Regions from separate parts of the Pseudoalteromonas sp. SCSIO 43210 genome, predicted to be linked through region 2. Evidence: predicted binding sites of a transcription regulator. Region 2 holds the regulator's gene; each other region holds the start of a gene.
The links. Region 2 encodes sigma-54, which starts transcription at its own class of promoters, with help from an activator protein. Its sites were predicted from a motif close to GTTGGCACGNNNNTNGNNT; they were not measured.
Positions count from the first base shown of each region.

Region 1: LOS73_RS01895 (BON domain-containing protein) is a predicted target of sigma-54. The motif match lies at 1,764-1,782, and genes of this name have one in related genera.
Region 3: LOS73_RS17090 (FlgO family outer membrane protein) is a predicted target of sigma-54. The motif match lies at 1,864-1,882, and genes of this name have one in related genera.

Region 1 is NZ_CP087225.1:447,039-451,329, forward strand. It holds gene LOS73_RS01885 (VOC family protein) at 98-514, shown strand; gene LOS73_RS01890 (LiaF domain-containing protein) at 836-1,501, opposite strand; gene LOS73_RS01895 (BON domain-containing protein) at 1,818-2,384, shown strand; gene LOS73_RS01900 (YqaE/Pmp3 family membrane protein) at 2,449-2,607, shown strand; tRNA gene LOS73_RS01905 (tRNA-Ile) at 2,887-2,963, shown strand; gene LOS73_RS01910 (hypothetical protein) at 3,248-3,592, shown strand; gene LOS73_RS01915 (ImmA/IrrE family metallo-endopeptidase) at 3,573-4,291, shown strand, end outside.
Region 2 is NZ_CP087225.1:750,200-754,490, forward strand. It holds gene rapZ (RNase adapter RapZ) at 1-843, opposite strand, end outside; gene ptsN (PTS IIA-like nitrogen regulatory protein PtsN) at 863-1,315, opposite strand; gene hpf (ribosome hibernation promoting factor) at 1,320-1,607, opposite strand; gene LOS73_RS03325 (RNA polymerase factor sigma-54) at 1,634-3,133, opposite strand; gene lptB (LPS export ABC transporter ATP-binding protein) at 3,203-3,928, opposite strand; gene lptA (lipopolysaccharide transport periplasmic protein LptA) at 3,925-4,291, opposite strand, start outside.
Region 3 is NZ_CP087225.1:3,908,765-3,913,055, forward strand. It holds gene LOS73_RS17080 (FlgO family outer membrane protein) at 1-520, opposite strand, end outside; gene LOS73_RS17085 (FlgO family outer membrane protein) at 528-1,223, opposite strand; gene LOS73_RS17090 (FlgO family outer membrane protein) at 1,237-1,830, opposite strand; gene LOS73_RS17095 (SPOR domain-containing protein) at 1,970-2,647, opposite strand; gene galU (UTP--glucose-1-phosphate uridylyltransferase GalU) at 3,199-4,077, opposite strand; gene LOS73_RS17105 (thymidylate synthase) at 4,099-4,291, opposite strand, start outside.

The DNA of each region.
Region 1 (4,291 bases), 300 kb from region 2:
CGGCTGTATAAAATTTAAATAAATCTAAAAAACCACTTTACCTAAAGTTAACTTGAGGTTTTATTGTGTTTGCATACTTAATCAAGAAGGACACATTATGTATTTAGAACATGTCAATTTAGTGGTTAATAATATTGAGGATATGATTAAATTTTATCAAGCGGTATTCCCTTATTGGTCAATCCGAAGTGAAGGTAGGGGCACTTGGCATGGTAAACCAAGGCGCTGGGTGCATTTTGGTGATGACACACAATACATTGCAATGAGCGATCATGGTGAAGGTGAAAACCGAGATTTAGCAGGCCATCAATTAGGTTTAGCGCACTTTGCTTACGTTACCCAAAATTTAGATGCAGTAGTAAAGCGTTTGCAACAAGTTGGTTTTAAAATAGATAAACAAGGCGGTGACAACCCATTTAGAAAAAATGTTTATTTTATCGATCCGGCTGGATTTGAAGTAGAGTTTGTAGAATATTTAAGTGATATACCAAGCGAGCGAAATAACGATTTATAATAAAACGTCAGGCAGTAACTTAGGCTTATTCATCTTTCGAAGTTGAATTTTAAGCCGTGTGTTTGGTTTTTAGTAGAACACACCTATGTGGTGTGCTTATTCCCTATAAATAGGTAATAACAACGTATAAATGCCAAACACAGGCTAACGAAAGGCTCTACCTAGGACTGCAGTTAGCACTGAAAATAGTTGCTTGAGATCGATTTATTATCCAGAGTTCAGGTTATTTAGGTTACAAATTTCGGGCAGCAATTAAACGCACCTAATTAAGGCAATATCTGACCTTAAAGGTCAATCGACTCTAACGCGCTGCTAGATAAATTATAATGAGCGGTTATTATTAACGCCAAGTTGTGTTTTTAGCTCGTTTGCAAAGCTCATAAACTTCTCTTTTATGGTGCGTTTTATTTTAACTTCAACCGCTCCCATTACTGCTTTACCTTCAATATGAATAGTGGGCCCTTGGCGCTTGTTAAGCGATACCGACTTGTTTTCAAGGCTGCTTAAAATACAAAACATTTTAGAGACTACATTTACATGCTCTGGTACATAAATTTCATCGCTACCAAAAATACAGTTAACGTGAATCGTTACATTTTGATGGGTAAAAATGGCATCAGTAAAATCAAGCACTACAGAGCCCATAAAATTGGTTAAGTATATATTTTTTGGCACAACCCATTGACCGCTGCGCTCGTTAGAACCCAAAATGCTGCGTAGCGTAAAATCATCATCGCTGTTTTGCTGTGCACTATAATGTGGAGTAAATTGCGATTGTTTTTCTGCTTTATATTGCTGATCGGTATTAAGTGTTAAGTCTTCAACTAGGATTAACAAAGCTTCATTACTATTTGCATCCATAGCCTCATCTAAGCGTCTTTCAAATGCATCCACTGAAATAACGCCATGGCTGTAATTATAAATTAATTGATCTATCACTTGTTCGCGTACTTGCTCTATTGGGCGGTCTTCAACTTTTACAGACATGGGTATTCCTTATTATATTTACTATTGGTGGTGAGTAAGCAAACGGCGTACCAAATATAATTTCAATAATTATCAGAGGCTTAATTTTTCAGTCTGTTTTTAGTTTTGTTATATTAACGATAGATTAACCAAAACAGCAATTATCTAGCTATTTTCACAATGTGAGAAAGTTTTACCGGTGAGTCTGTAAATAGTTACACGGCTATAACATGAGATTAGTTGATTTAAATTTCCAACCCATTGAATTTAAATGTTAAATTTAGTTGGCCTAAAGTTCGCATTAGTTAAAGTGTCTTTAATCAAAAGGAGAAAGATTATGAAAACATTTAACAAATCTATTATCGCGGCTTTAGTTCTTGGTACTACGGCTATGAGTGCCCAAGCAAACAGCTGGGAAAACGAAAGTAAAGATGCTTGGATTGATGGTAAGGCAGAAACAGTGCTACTTATGAACACTAATCTAAACAACTTTGACATTAACACTGATGTAAAAAATGGCAAGGTAGTACTTACAGGTAAAGTTGATAGCGAAATTGAAAAAGAGTTAGCAGAAGAACTTGTACTTAGCCTAGATGGCGTATCCGATGTTGAAAACAGCCTGACTGTTGTAAAAAACATGGATACCAAAAACACAGACAAAGACATGATGGATGATGGTGATAACGACCTAACAGACGCTAAAATCACCACCGTAATCACAACGCGCTTCCTATTTGACTCAGAAGTTGGTGGTACAGACATCGATGTTGATACCGATAACGGTATTGTAACTCTAAACGGTTCTGTAGAATCTGAAGCTGAAAAACAGCTAGCGGTTAAAATTGCCAAAAATGCTGAAGATGTGCGCGACGTGGTAGATAAATTATCTATCGTTGCTGAATAATGCACTATACTCAAAGCCCAGTGAATCTGGGCTTTTTGTTTTTTAATTTTAAAGGAGTTAAGTTATGGATATCATTCGTATAATATTGTCAGTTTTATTACCGCCACTAGGTGTATTTTTGCAAGTAGGCTTAGGTATGCATTTTTGGTTAAATATTTTATTAACACTGCTAGGTTATTTCCCAGGGTTAATACACGCCATTTATATTATTGCTAAAAAGTAACGTTGTGTTATTTGTATTATTAGTTGTGTAAGTCAATTTTAAATACAGCTTAAATAGGCACTTTTAATTGGCTTGCATGAATCCCTTCTCCTAAATTCCTCATTTTTACACATTACTCCCTCATAAAAGATTACTATTTAAGCAGTTAGCTTACTGATTGTTAAAATAAAGGTTTTTAGTAGTGACAAGCCCCCAAAAAGTTTTTATACTGCAACCCGCTTTAGTCGCTCTGTGACTGAACGCTTCAAAAATTAACTGCCTAGCAGTTATATAAAAGTTGGCCCCTTAGCTCAGTTGGTTAGAGCACACGACTCATAATCGTTAGGTCCCCAGTTCGAGTCTGGGAGGGGCCACCACTTTTAAAAGCTTTCCAAGTAAATACCTACTAACAGAAATTACCCTGTGCTACCTCTGTGCTACTTTTCAATATAGCAAATTAACGTAATCTTGTAACTTTTAAGGCTTCTTATATCCTGTGAGCGTATTTTAACTATGTGCGGTCAATCATTGAGGAATTTAAAGTGGCAATTGATTATCTGTTGCCTTGGAGTATTTGTTTTGTAATAACCTGTACTGGACAAAAAAGATGTAAAACTAGTATGATGGGCACTTGATTAGGGATAAAGATTACAAGGTAATAGTGGAAATAGCCTTTAGCTCAAAAGAACTCAGAGATTCATGTTGCCAATATTTAAAGCTTAAAGAGTTGGTAGGGGATTTTACTGAAACGTTAATGTCTCTCTTTGAAGATATAAAAGCTTGTAGTTCTTTTGGTGAATTAAAAATTCTATTATCTGTCCCATATTTTTTTCAAAATACCATGTCACCTGAACGCTTGATTATTAATATTACCGATACCGTAGAATTAGCTTTTGTAGCCAACAACAGCTATGTTTCTAAAGAAGCTGATTGGGATTATGTTACGCACTTAAAATTAGTAGAAATTTTGGACGAAGGAAAGCAATATGCAAAATTTTCAGCCTAACTGGTGTTCTCCACCTGGTGCAACAATTCAAAGTTTAGCAAAGAAAAGAGCTTTTTCTGATGAAGAGCTAATGAATCATTTGAATTTGGAGAATGATGGTTTAGAAAACCTTTTGAGGGGGTTTTCTAAGCTTACTTCAGAAATTGCAGAGAGACTTGAGCATATTTTCGGAGTTTCAAAATCTTTTTGGATAAATAGAGAAGAAAATTATTTTCAATCATTAGTACATCAAGCTAACGAATGTGAAAGTTGGTTCAATGAATTACCTGTTTCGGATTTAGTTAGTAGAGGTTTTCTAAACAAAAATACAACTAAGCCTTATAGAATTGCACAGTGTTTAGATTTTTTTGAATCGAAAGCAATTGATGAATGGGAAAGTTTATATAAATCCCGAACTGAGCAAGTGGCATTTAGAACATCAAACTCCTTTGATTCGCAACCTTTGGCGGTTACAACTTGGTTGAGGTTAGCTGAAATACATAGTGCAGATCAAATTACGAAAAAACTTAACAAAGAGCTTCTCAAAGAAAGCTTAAATAATATTAAGTCATTATCTCGGATTGCTGAACCTAGCCGATTCTTACCCAAATTAAAGTCTATTTTGAATGAATGTGGGGTTAAAATTGCTGTTGTAAAGCCTATTAAGGGATGTAAGGCGAGTGGGGCTACTTTCTTCAAAGAAGGCACACCAATAGTTGC
Region 2 (4,291 bases):
TTTTTCTTGTTCTCTATGGCGGATTTTTACATTTGGATGTGTCATCGAAAAACTTTCACCAATCGTTTGTGCTAAATATACTGAGCGATGTTGCCCGCCAGTACAACCTATAGCAATAGTTAAGTAGCTACGGTTATTTCGCTCTAAATGTGGCAACCATGTTTGTACAAAAGTTTGAATTTGCCAAGTGAACTTTTGGACAATGCTGTGGCTGGCTAAGTAATCCTTTACGGGTTGGTCTAAGCCATTTAAAGGTTTTAATTCTGGCTCCCAATGTGGATTAGGTAAAAAGCGTGCATCAAAGACATAATCAGCTTCTTTAGGAATGCCGTGTTTAAAGCCAAATGACTCAAAAGTAACAATGAGTTGTTTATCTTTTTTACCCAGAATTTTTTCACGAATTGATTCAGCAAGTTGATGAACACTTAAATCACTCGTGTCGATCATATAGTCAGCGCGAGTAGTGAGAACATCGAGTAGTTCTTTTTCTTTTTTTATAGCTAAATCAAGAGGTAATGAGTCAACTGATAACGGGTGTAGACGGCGAGTCTCAGAAAAACGTTTAATTAATGTTTGATCCTCACTGTCTAGATAAAACAGAGTCGGTTTAGCAAAGCCAGGTAAGTATTCAAGGATATCGTTAAATTCATCTTGCTCTTTTGGTAAATTACGGACATCAATACTAACTGCAATTTTGTCGTAGTTATCAGATACACTTCTCACTAAAGAAGGTAGCAGATTAATTGGAATATTATCTACGCAATAATAACCTAAATCTTCAACTACGCGTAAAGCAACCGATTTTCCAGAACCGGAACGGCCACTTATGATAATTAATTCCATTTATCACCCATTATGTTAATTACGATTGTTCTACAATAACTTGATACAGTTCAGTATCTGATTTTGCGCTGCGTAACTGTTTACAAAAATCTTTATTATTTAGTTTATCAGCTATCGTTGCGAGCGTCTTTAAGTGCTGCTGGTTATCGCCATCAGGTACGATGAGAGCAACAAATATATCAACAGGGCGATTATCTATTGCATCAAAATTAATAGGTGTTTCGCTTACTAATACGAGTGCTAAGGGCTCTTCTGCGCCGCTCATTCGCCCATGAGGGATTGCAATGCCTCTTCCTATACCAGTGCTTCCCAGTTTTTCTCTATTCATTAAGGCGCTGAGAATATCTTGTTGAGAAAGATATGGGAGCTTGTCATGAGCAAGTTGACTGATGAACTCTAAAATTCTTTTTTTACTATTAAAAAGGACCGCAGCTCTGCTGCAGTCCTGACATATAAGTGAACTTAATTTCATAATATTAGTGTCGAGCAAGCTTCTCTTTGTGTTTAATAACTTGGCGATCGAGCTTGTCAATCAGCGAGTCAATGGCGGCGTACATATCTTGATGTTCAGTAGAGGCAAATAACTCAGCTCCACTTACATGAATCGTTGCCTCAGCTTTTTGGTTTAATTTTTCTATATCAAGAATGACATGAACATTATTAATATGATCTGAGTGTCTTTCTAGCTTCGCAAATTTGGTATTTACATAATCTCTTAATGAATCAGTTACTTCTACGTGACGACCAGTTAAGTTTAGTTGCATAAGCATTACCCTCTTTGTTTAGCGTCTTAAATCAAACTTTTTCGCTGATTTGACGGTGGAATAGCTAGAGATTCGCGATACTTTGCGATTGTACGTCTCGCTACTTTTATTCCTTGCTCAGCTAATATATCTGCAATTTTACTATCACTCAATGGTTTTGCTGAGTTTTCTGCTGCGATTAATTTTTTAATGAGAGCGCGTATTGCTGTTGATGAGCATTCGCCTCCATTTTCAGTACTTACATGGCTTGAGAAAAAATATTTAAGCTCAAAAATACCGCGAGGTGTATGCATATATTTTTGAGTTGTTACGCGTGAAATAGTTGATTCGTGCATTTCGACCATTTCTGCTACATCATTTAAAACCATTGGTTTCATGGCTTCGGGGCCATGCTCAAAAAAACCTTGTTGTTGCTTAACAATACAATTAGTTACTTTTAATAGTGTATCGTTTCTACTTTCTAAACTTTTAATAAACCATTTAGCTTCTTGTAGATGCGAGCGAATAAACTGGCTATCACCACTTGATTTAACGGTGCGTGACATTGCTGCATATTGGCTGTTGACTCTGATTTTAGGCATGCTATCTGGGTTTAGTTCAACAACCCAGCGACCTTTTATTTTTTTCACCGATACATCAGGAATTACATACTCAGATTCTTCTCTAACTATAGTATCCGCCGGTTTTGGGCTAAGAGTATGTATTAAAGTCATTATTTCTTTAAGCTCTTCTTCTTTGAGCTTTGTTTTTTTCATTAATGTACGATAGTCGCGAGCAGCTAATAGATCAATGTGCTCGGTTAAAATCATTTTTGTTTCATTAATATAGGGTGTTTCTTTATCGTATTGGTTCAGCTGAATACATAAGCATTCTTGTAAACTACGTGCTGCAATACCAACAGGGTCAAACAATTGAATTCGTTTTAAAACAGCTTCTATTTCGTCAAGTTCAACTTCGTTGTCTTCTTCGTTCTCTTGATTAAAACTTTCTAAAATTTCTTCGCAGCTTAGCGTTAAAATACCCGAATCATCGACGGCTTCAACAATCGCAATCGCAATCGCTTCATCGGTAGGACTAAAGGGAGTCAGTTGTAGTTGCCACATTAGGTATTCATGGAGCGTTTCAGTTGAGGAGCCTTGGTATATAGATTCATCTTCAGGCATTGGTCCTGATGATGACGCTGGGGCTGCGCTCATATATTCATCCCAACTAACATCCATAGCCATTTCATCACTTAGCGTATCTTTAGCAAGTGCTTCACCACTGTCTTGCTCATATTCGCTCGGAACATCATCAGCATTTGCGCTAACAGTGACATCGTCGTTATCTGCTTTTTGCTCGTTTTTACCAGCAGAATCTTCGGCGTAATCTTGCTCTTCAACCTCTAATAGGGGGTTGCTGTCGAGTGCTTCTTGTATTTCTTGCTGGAGATCCAATGTACTGAGTTGCAACAGGCGAATTGCTTGTTGCAGCTGTGGAGTCATTGTAAGTTGCTGGCCCATGCGCAGCTGTAATGATTGCCTCATGTATCTCTAACAATCCTTTTATGTTGTTATAATTAATACTAGCAGATGCTTAAAGACATGGCGTAAATGTTACAGCCTAAATTGTTCGCCTAAATAAACATCACGTACTGTTTTATCGTTTAATACGTGTTCTGGAGTGCCTGATGCAATTAACTCACCATGAGAAACTATGTAGGCTTTTTCGCAAACATCAAGAGTTTCTCTTACATTATGGTCGGTAATTAACACACCAATACCACGATTTTTAAGATGTTCTATTATTTTCTTTATATCTAACACTGAAATAGGGTCAACACCAGCAAAAGGCTCATCAAGCAATATAAATTTAGGATCAGCGGCTAGTGCTCGCGCTATTTCAACTCGGCGACGCTCGCCTCCTGATAATGCCATACCTTGGCTATCACGAATGTGCTGAATACTAAATTCATCTAATAAATTGTTAAGTGTGTCTTCTCTTGCTTGCTTATTCAGCTCTTTACGTGTTTCTAAAATAGCCATTAAATTTTGATAAACAGTAAGCTTTCTAAAAATTGATGATTCTTGGGGTAAGTAACCAATGCCTAATCTAGCACGACTATGCATAGGTAAAAGAGTAATATCGTTATCGTCGATAGAAATCTTGCCTTTATCACTAGGTACAAGGCCTACAATCATATAAAACGTTGTGGTTTTACCTGCACCATTAGGGCCAAGTAACCCGACTATGCTGCCAGCCTTTACTTCCAGACCTACATTTTTTACAACTTCACGGCCTTTATAACTTTTAGCTAATAGTTCTGCTTTTAATGTACTCATGGCTGACCTTTATCGTTTTTTTCTTTTTTAGTCTCAATAGGTACTAAAATAGTATGCACACGATCGGTTGAGTTTTCGTCTTTTTCAGCGCTAATTAATTGCTGTTGCATATCGTAAGTAATACTCTTGGCATTTATTTTTTGACCCGCTTGCGATACTTGTGCATCGCCAATAAGGGTTAAAAATCGTTTAGCTACATCATAACGAACTTCGTTTGCGCTGGCGCTCATTATAGTGCCATCAGTTTGTTTTTCTTCGAAATATGCAGGGCTACCAGTTGCAATTAGTAGCTGTTTATTATCGCCTAATTCATCACGTTTATGTACTTCTAAACGGTTGGCTGTAATACGACGGTTGCCGTGA
Region 3 (4,291 bases), 1.8 Mb from region 2:
CGTGGCTGGCCATTTGGTCTTCATTAAGTTTTGCTATATCACGCGATAAAACAAAGTCGCCACGGCTATTTACGTCTATGGTTTCTGTGGTTTTAAAATCAACAACACCATAACCAAATTTTTGTAATTGATGGATTAAGGTTTCAGATATTTGATTTCCAAGCTGATTTGTGTTGTTTAGTGTGGCATCTAAATTAACTAAGGTTGTAACCGCAATATTTAAATGCGCATTAGTATCATTACCTGATTCGAGGGTGTCGACTAGATCGAGGGCCATTTGCTCTACATAATTAACCAATGTTTGATGGTGGTTAAGGGGCATAAATTGTTGTGATGAATCGTATTCGTCATGTACATCTACTTTAGCCGACGACAGCATTTCCGGTGTTTGCTCATGCTGTGTGTTTACATCTACGCGGGTATTTGTGTTTTGTTGCTGTTGAGTAATATGTGTCATAGAACACCCAGCCAATGCTAGCATGCTAAAAGCGCTAAGCACGCTGTTTAATGTATAACGCATAATCACCTCACTCATCCGCTTGCTTAAGCATTATGCCATCAGTTCGGTAGCTGCTGTTAAGCGCATCAACAACTGACTGAGGAATAAAGCCTTGTGCACTGCCTACAACCGCTTTACTTTTCAAACCAACAATACGAGCATTTACTAATACCCCCCCTTGGTGGCTCACTAAGGTACCGGCTAGGACGTAGTTAAAATTTTGATCTTGATTTAACTCTAAATAGTCGCGACTAAATACAAAGTCACCCGCCGGTGTTACTCGCATAAAGTCGGTTGTTTTAAAATCAATGACCGGTATACCAAAACTATGCAGTTCGTGCATAAAGCTTTCTGATATCTGATTTCCTAATAAACTGCCATCGTTGTAGTTATCATCTAAAAATACAAAGCTTGAAACAGCAAGTGGTGTTTTATCATTTACGTACTGTAAGTTTTCGACCATGTCTTGCATTATGCCACGCACGTAATGGTTAATATTTTTACGCTTGGCGGGCATTGATTTAGTGTAGTTATTTTGCTCAACCAACCCAGACTGAAAAAGTTGATTATTTACAACAGGCGACGCAACTTCGCGTTGCTCACTTACAAGCATTACAGGGCTATTGCTTTGCGGTTCTTCTACTTGTTCTGACTCCATGCCATTAAACATTTGCGAACAGCCAAATCCCAATGGCAAACATAATGTAATTAGTAGGTTTCTCATTTTGTGCTCCAAATTAGTATTCGCTGCGGTATAAAAGGCCGTCGCGCTGCTGAATTTTTTCATTTCCCCACATTACATTAATAGGGATCTCGGTACTGCCTGCTGATAAAACTTGTTTGCTGTTTATATTAACTAGTCGCGCATTTACTATATATGCATGCTGCTGACGAGTCACAGTACCGGTAACTATTAAGTCAATTTTTTGACGTTCACGTAATTTATTTAAATCGCGACTTAGTACATTATCGGCATTACTCGATAATGTTATATTATTGTCTAATCTATACTCTACCGTATGGTAACCAAGCTGGGTCATTTGGGTTAATAGACTTTCTTGGATTTGCTGGCTAAGCCCTGAAGCTTGCTCTGTCATTAACTTGGTGTCGAGCCCATCAGCAAAATAAAAGCTACTTACACCAATGCGGGAATTACGACTTAACGGCTCTTTTAAATGACTAAGCTGCACTGTTAGCGTATTTACATAATCATTAACTGTGTAAGGTGCCATAGCCGCTTTAGGAGCGTGTGTGCTTATACTTGGCGCTGGTTGCGGTATCAAACTGCAAGCGGCTAAGTTAACTAATAATAGGGGTAATAAAAGGCGCATAATTGCCATCCTCTTTCAAATATAAAAAAGATAAAGCAATTATTATGCCTAAAAGATTTTTTAATTATTTTGCTAGTTAACCTACACCAATGCTTAACCTAAACCCGATTAACATGCCTACCTCAACTATTTGTTTAAACTATAGTTTAATGGGTTTATCTGTGTAACTACTTACTATGCAATCGAGTTTATAAAGTTTAAATACTTCGCAATCTGCTTTGGCGTTATTTAACTTTTGATATGAACCCAGTTTTAAGCGGTAAAATGTTTTATCGTTAATACGGATTTGCTCTACGTTAGTCTCTATTTTTTTTCTAAACAATGGAGCTGCCTGTATGTTCAGGTTTTGCCATACTTTTTTTAAGCTTGGCTCAGAGCTAACTGATGCCACTTGTAATGAAAATGAATGCTTAAGCGTATTTAATTTTACAGCCCGTTTTTTACTGTAGCTATGTTTAGGCGCTTTCGAAAGCACCTTTATGGTATGAGCAGCTGTAGGATTGCGTGTATCAGCACGAGTATAACGTTGGTTGGATTGCGTTATCGCTTTAGTGTTAATAATGTCGATATGGTCAACTAAATAAGTGATCTCTTTTTCGAGCCTTAAAATACGCTCAAGGCCCGCTCTAGCTTGTTGCCATTGCATTGCTGCATCTTTTAACTGAGCAAGCTCTAAGGCTGTGATTGACACATATTCTGGTAAATTACTTGGTTTTTCTAACTGGTTTACTTCTGACGTAGAAGCACAGGCAGTACAAAATACAAACGTTAAAAGACTCAGAATTATATTTTTATTATTATTTTTATGTTTAAACATGTATTCGTTATCCTGAAAGCAGTGTAATTACACTTACATTTCAGCTAAACATTCTTATAAATTATACCAATTCGCTTGATTAAACATTATTGCAAGTTGGTACTAAGCGTTTAACTTTAAATAGGCCATGGGAACAACTCATTTCAGCTTTAATTGTGTTTTAAAAAACAATTAATGCGGGTCCCTTTATCCTTAAGAAAACATTTAATACAAATTTAGTGCCAGTTAACAAAAAAACAACAATATAACTTAAAAACCGCGCATTTAAACATATTCAATCCTTAAAATAACAACAGCTTTTGAGTTACTGTATTTTTAGATACTACGTTTGCAACAGTGTATTTAACCCAAAATTTCGATAATAACTTCATCCCCAAAAGCTATTGACGCGTAAATTCGCCTTGTTTTCACTGAAAACCTCTGGCTAGAGAAAATAAATTTAAATATCACCATAATTCAATATGTTAGTATATCTCTTAACCAGAGCTCTGGTTAAACATTAAAAAAGGCGCCATGTTGGCGCCTTTTTATTATTAACGTTATCTTTTAAATTAAATCAACGCTTTAATAAATGCTTTTAATTCATCTGCAAATTCATCACGGCGTAGTGCAAATTCAATAGTTGCTTTTAAATAACCAACTTTACTTCCACAATCGTGGCTACGGCCTTTTATAGCGTATGCATCTACTTTTTCGTGTTCCATTAGCATCGCAATTGCATCTGTTAATTGAATCTCATCGCCTGCCCCTTGCGGAGTTTTTGCAAGTAAAGGCCATATGTTTTCACTTAACACGTAACGACCCACTACCGCTAAGTTTGATGGTGCTTCATCTACAGGTGGTTTTTCTACCATATTTATAATTGGCGAGCTTTCGCCCTGTTTTAACTCAACGTCACCTAAATCAACTACACCAAATTGGTTTACTTGTGCCATTGGTACTGGCTCTACCATAATTTGGCTGTGCTTGGTTTCGTTAAAGTGTGCGATCATTTCTGCTAAGTTATCTTTTTTAAGATCGCTCTCTACATCATCAATAATTACGTCTGGTAAAATAACTACAAATGGTTCGTTACCAATAATCGGTGCCGCGCAGCTAATAGCATGCCCTAGGCCTTTGGCTTCACCTTGGCGTACGTGAATAATGGTTACGTCTTTAGGGCAAATAGCTTGCACTTCGGCAAGTAATTGCCGCTTAACACGCTTCTCTAAAGTAGCTTCTAGTTCAAAACTGGTGTCAAAGTGATTTTCGATTGAGTTTTTACTTGAATGCGTTACAAGCACTATCTCTTTAATACCGGCAGCAACTGCTTCATTAACTACGTATTGAATTAAAGGACGGTCTACCACTGGCAGCATTTCTTTAGGAATTGCTTTTGTTGCTGGTAACATCCGAGTACCAAGGCCCGCTACGGGGATCACTGCTTTCATTATGTTTTCCTTAATCTTTTATTATACTGAAAATGGATATTGAATCGCTTCGTGGCATTGATAGCCTGTTACTTCGAAATCGTCTCGTGTTACCCACGTTTCTATGTCTTCTAACGATTTAATTTTTGGATTAATTTTTAATTGAGGCGATGCAAATGGCTGACGTGTTAACTGCACATCTCGCATCAACTCAAGTTGGTTTTCATAAATGTGT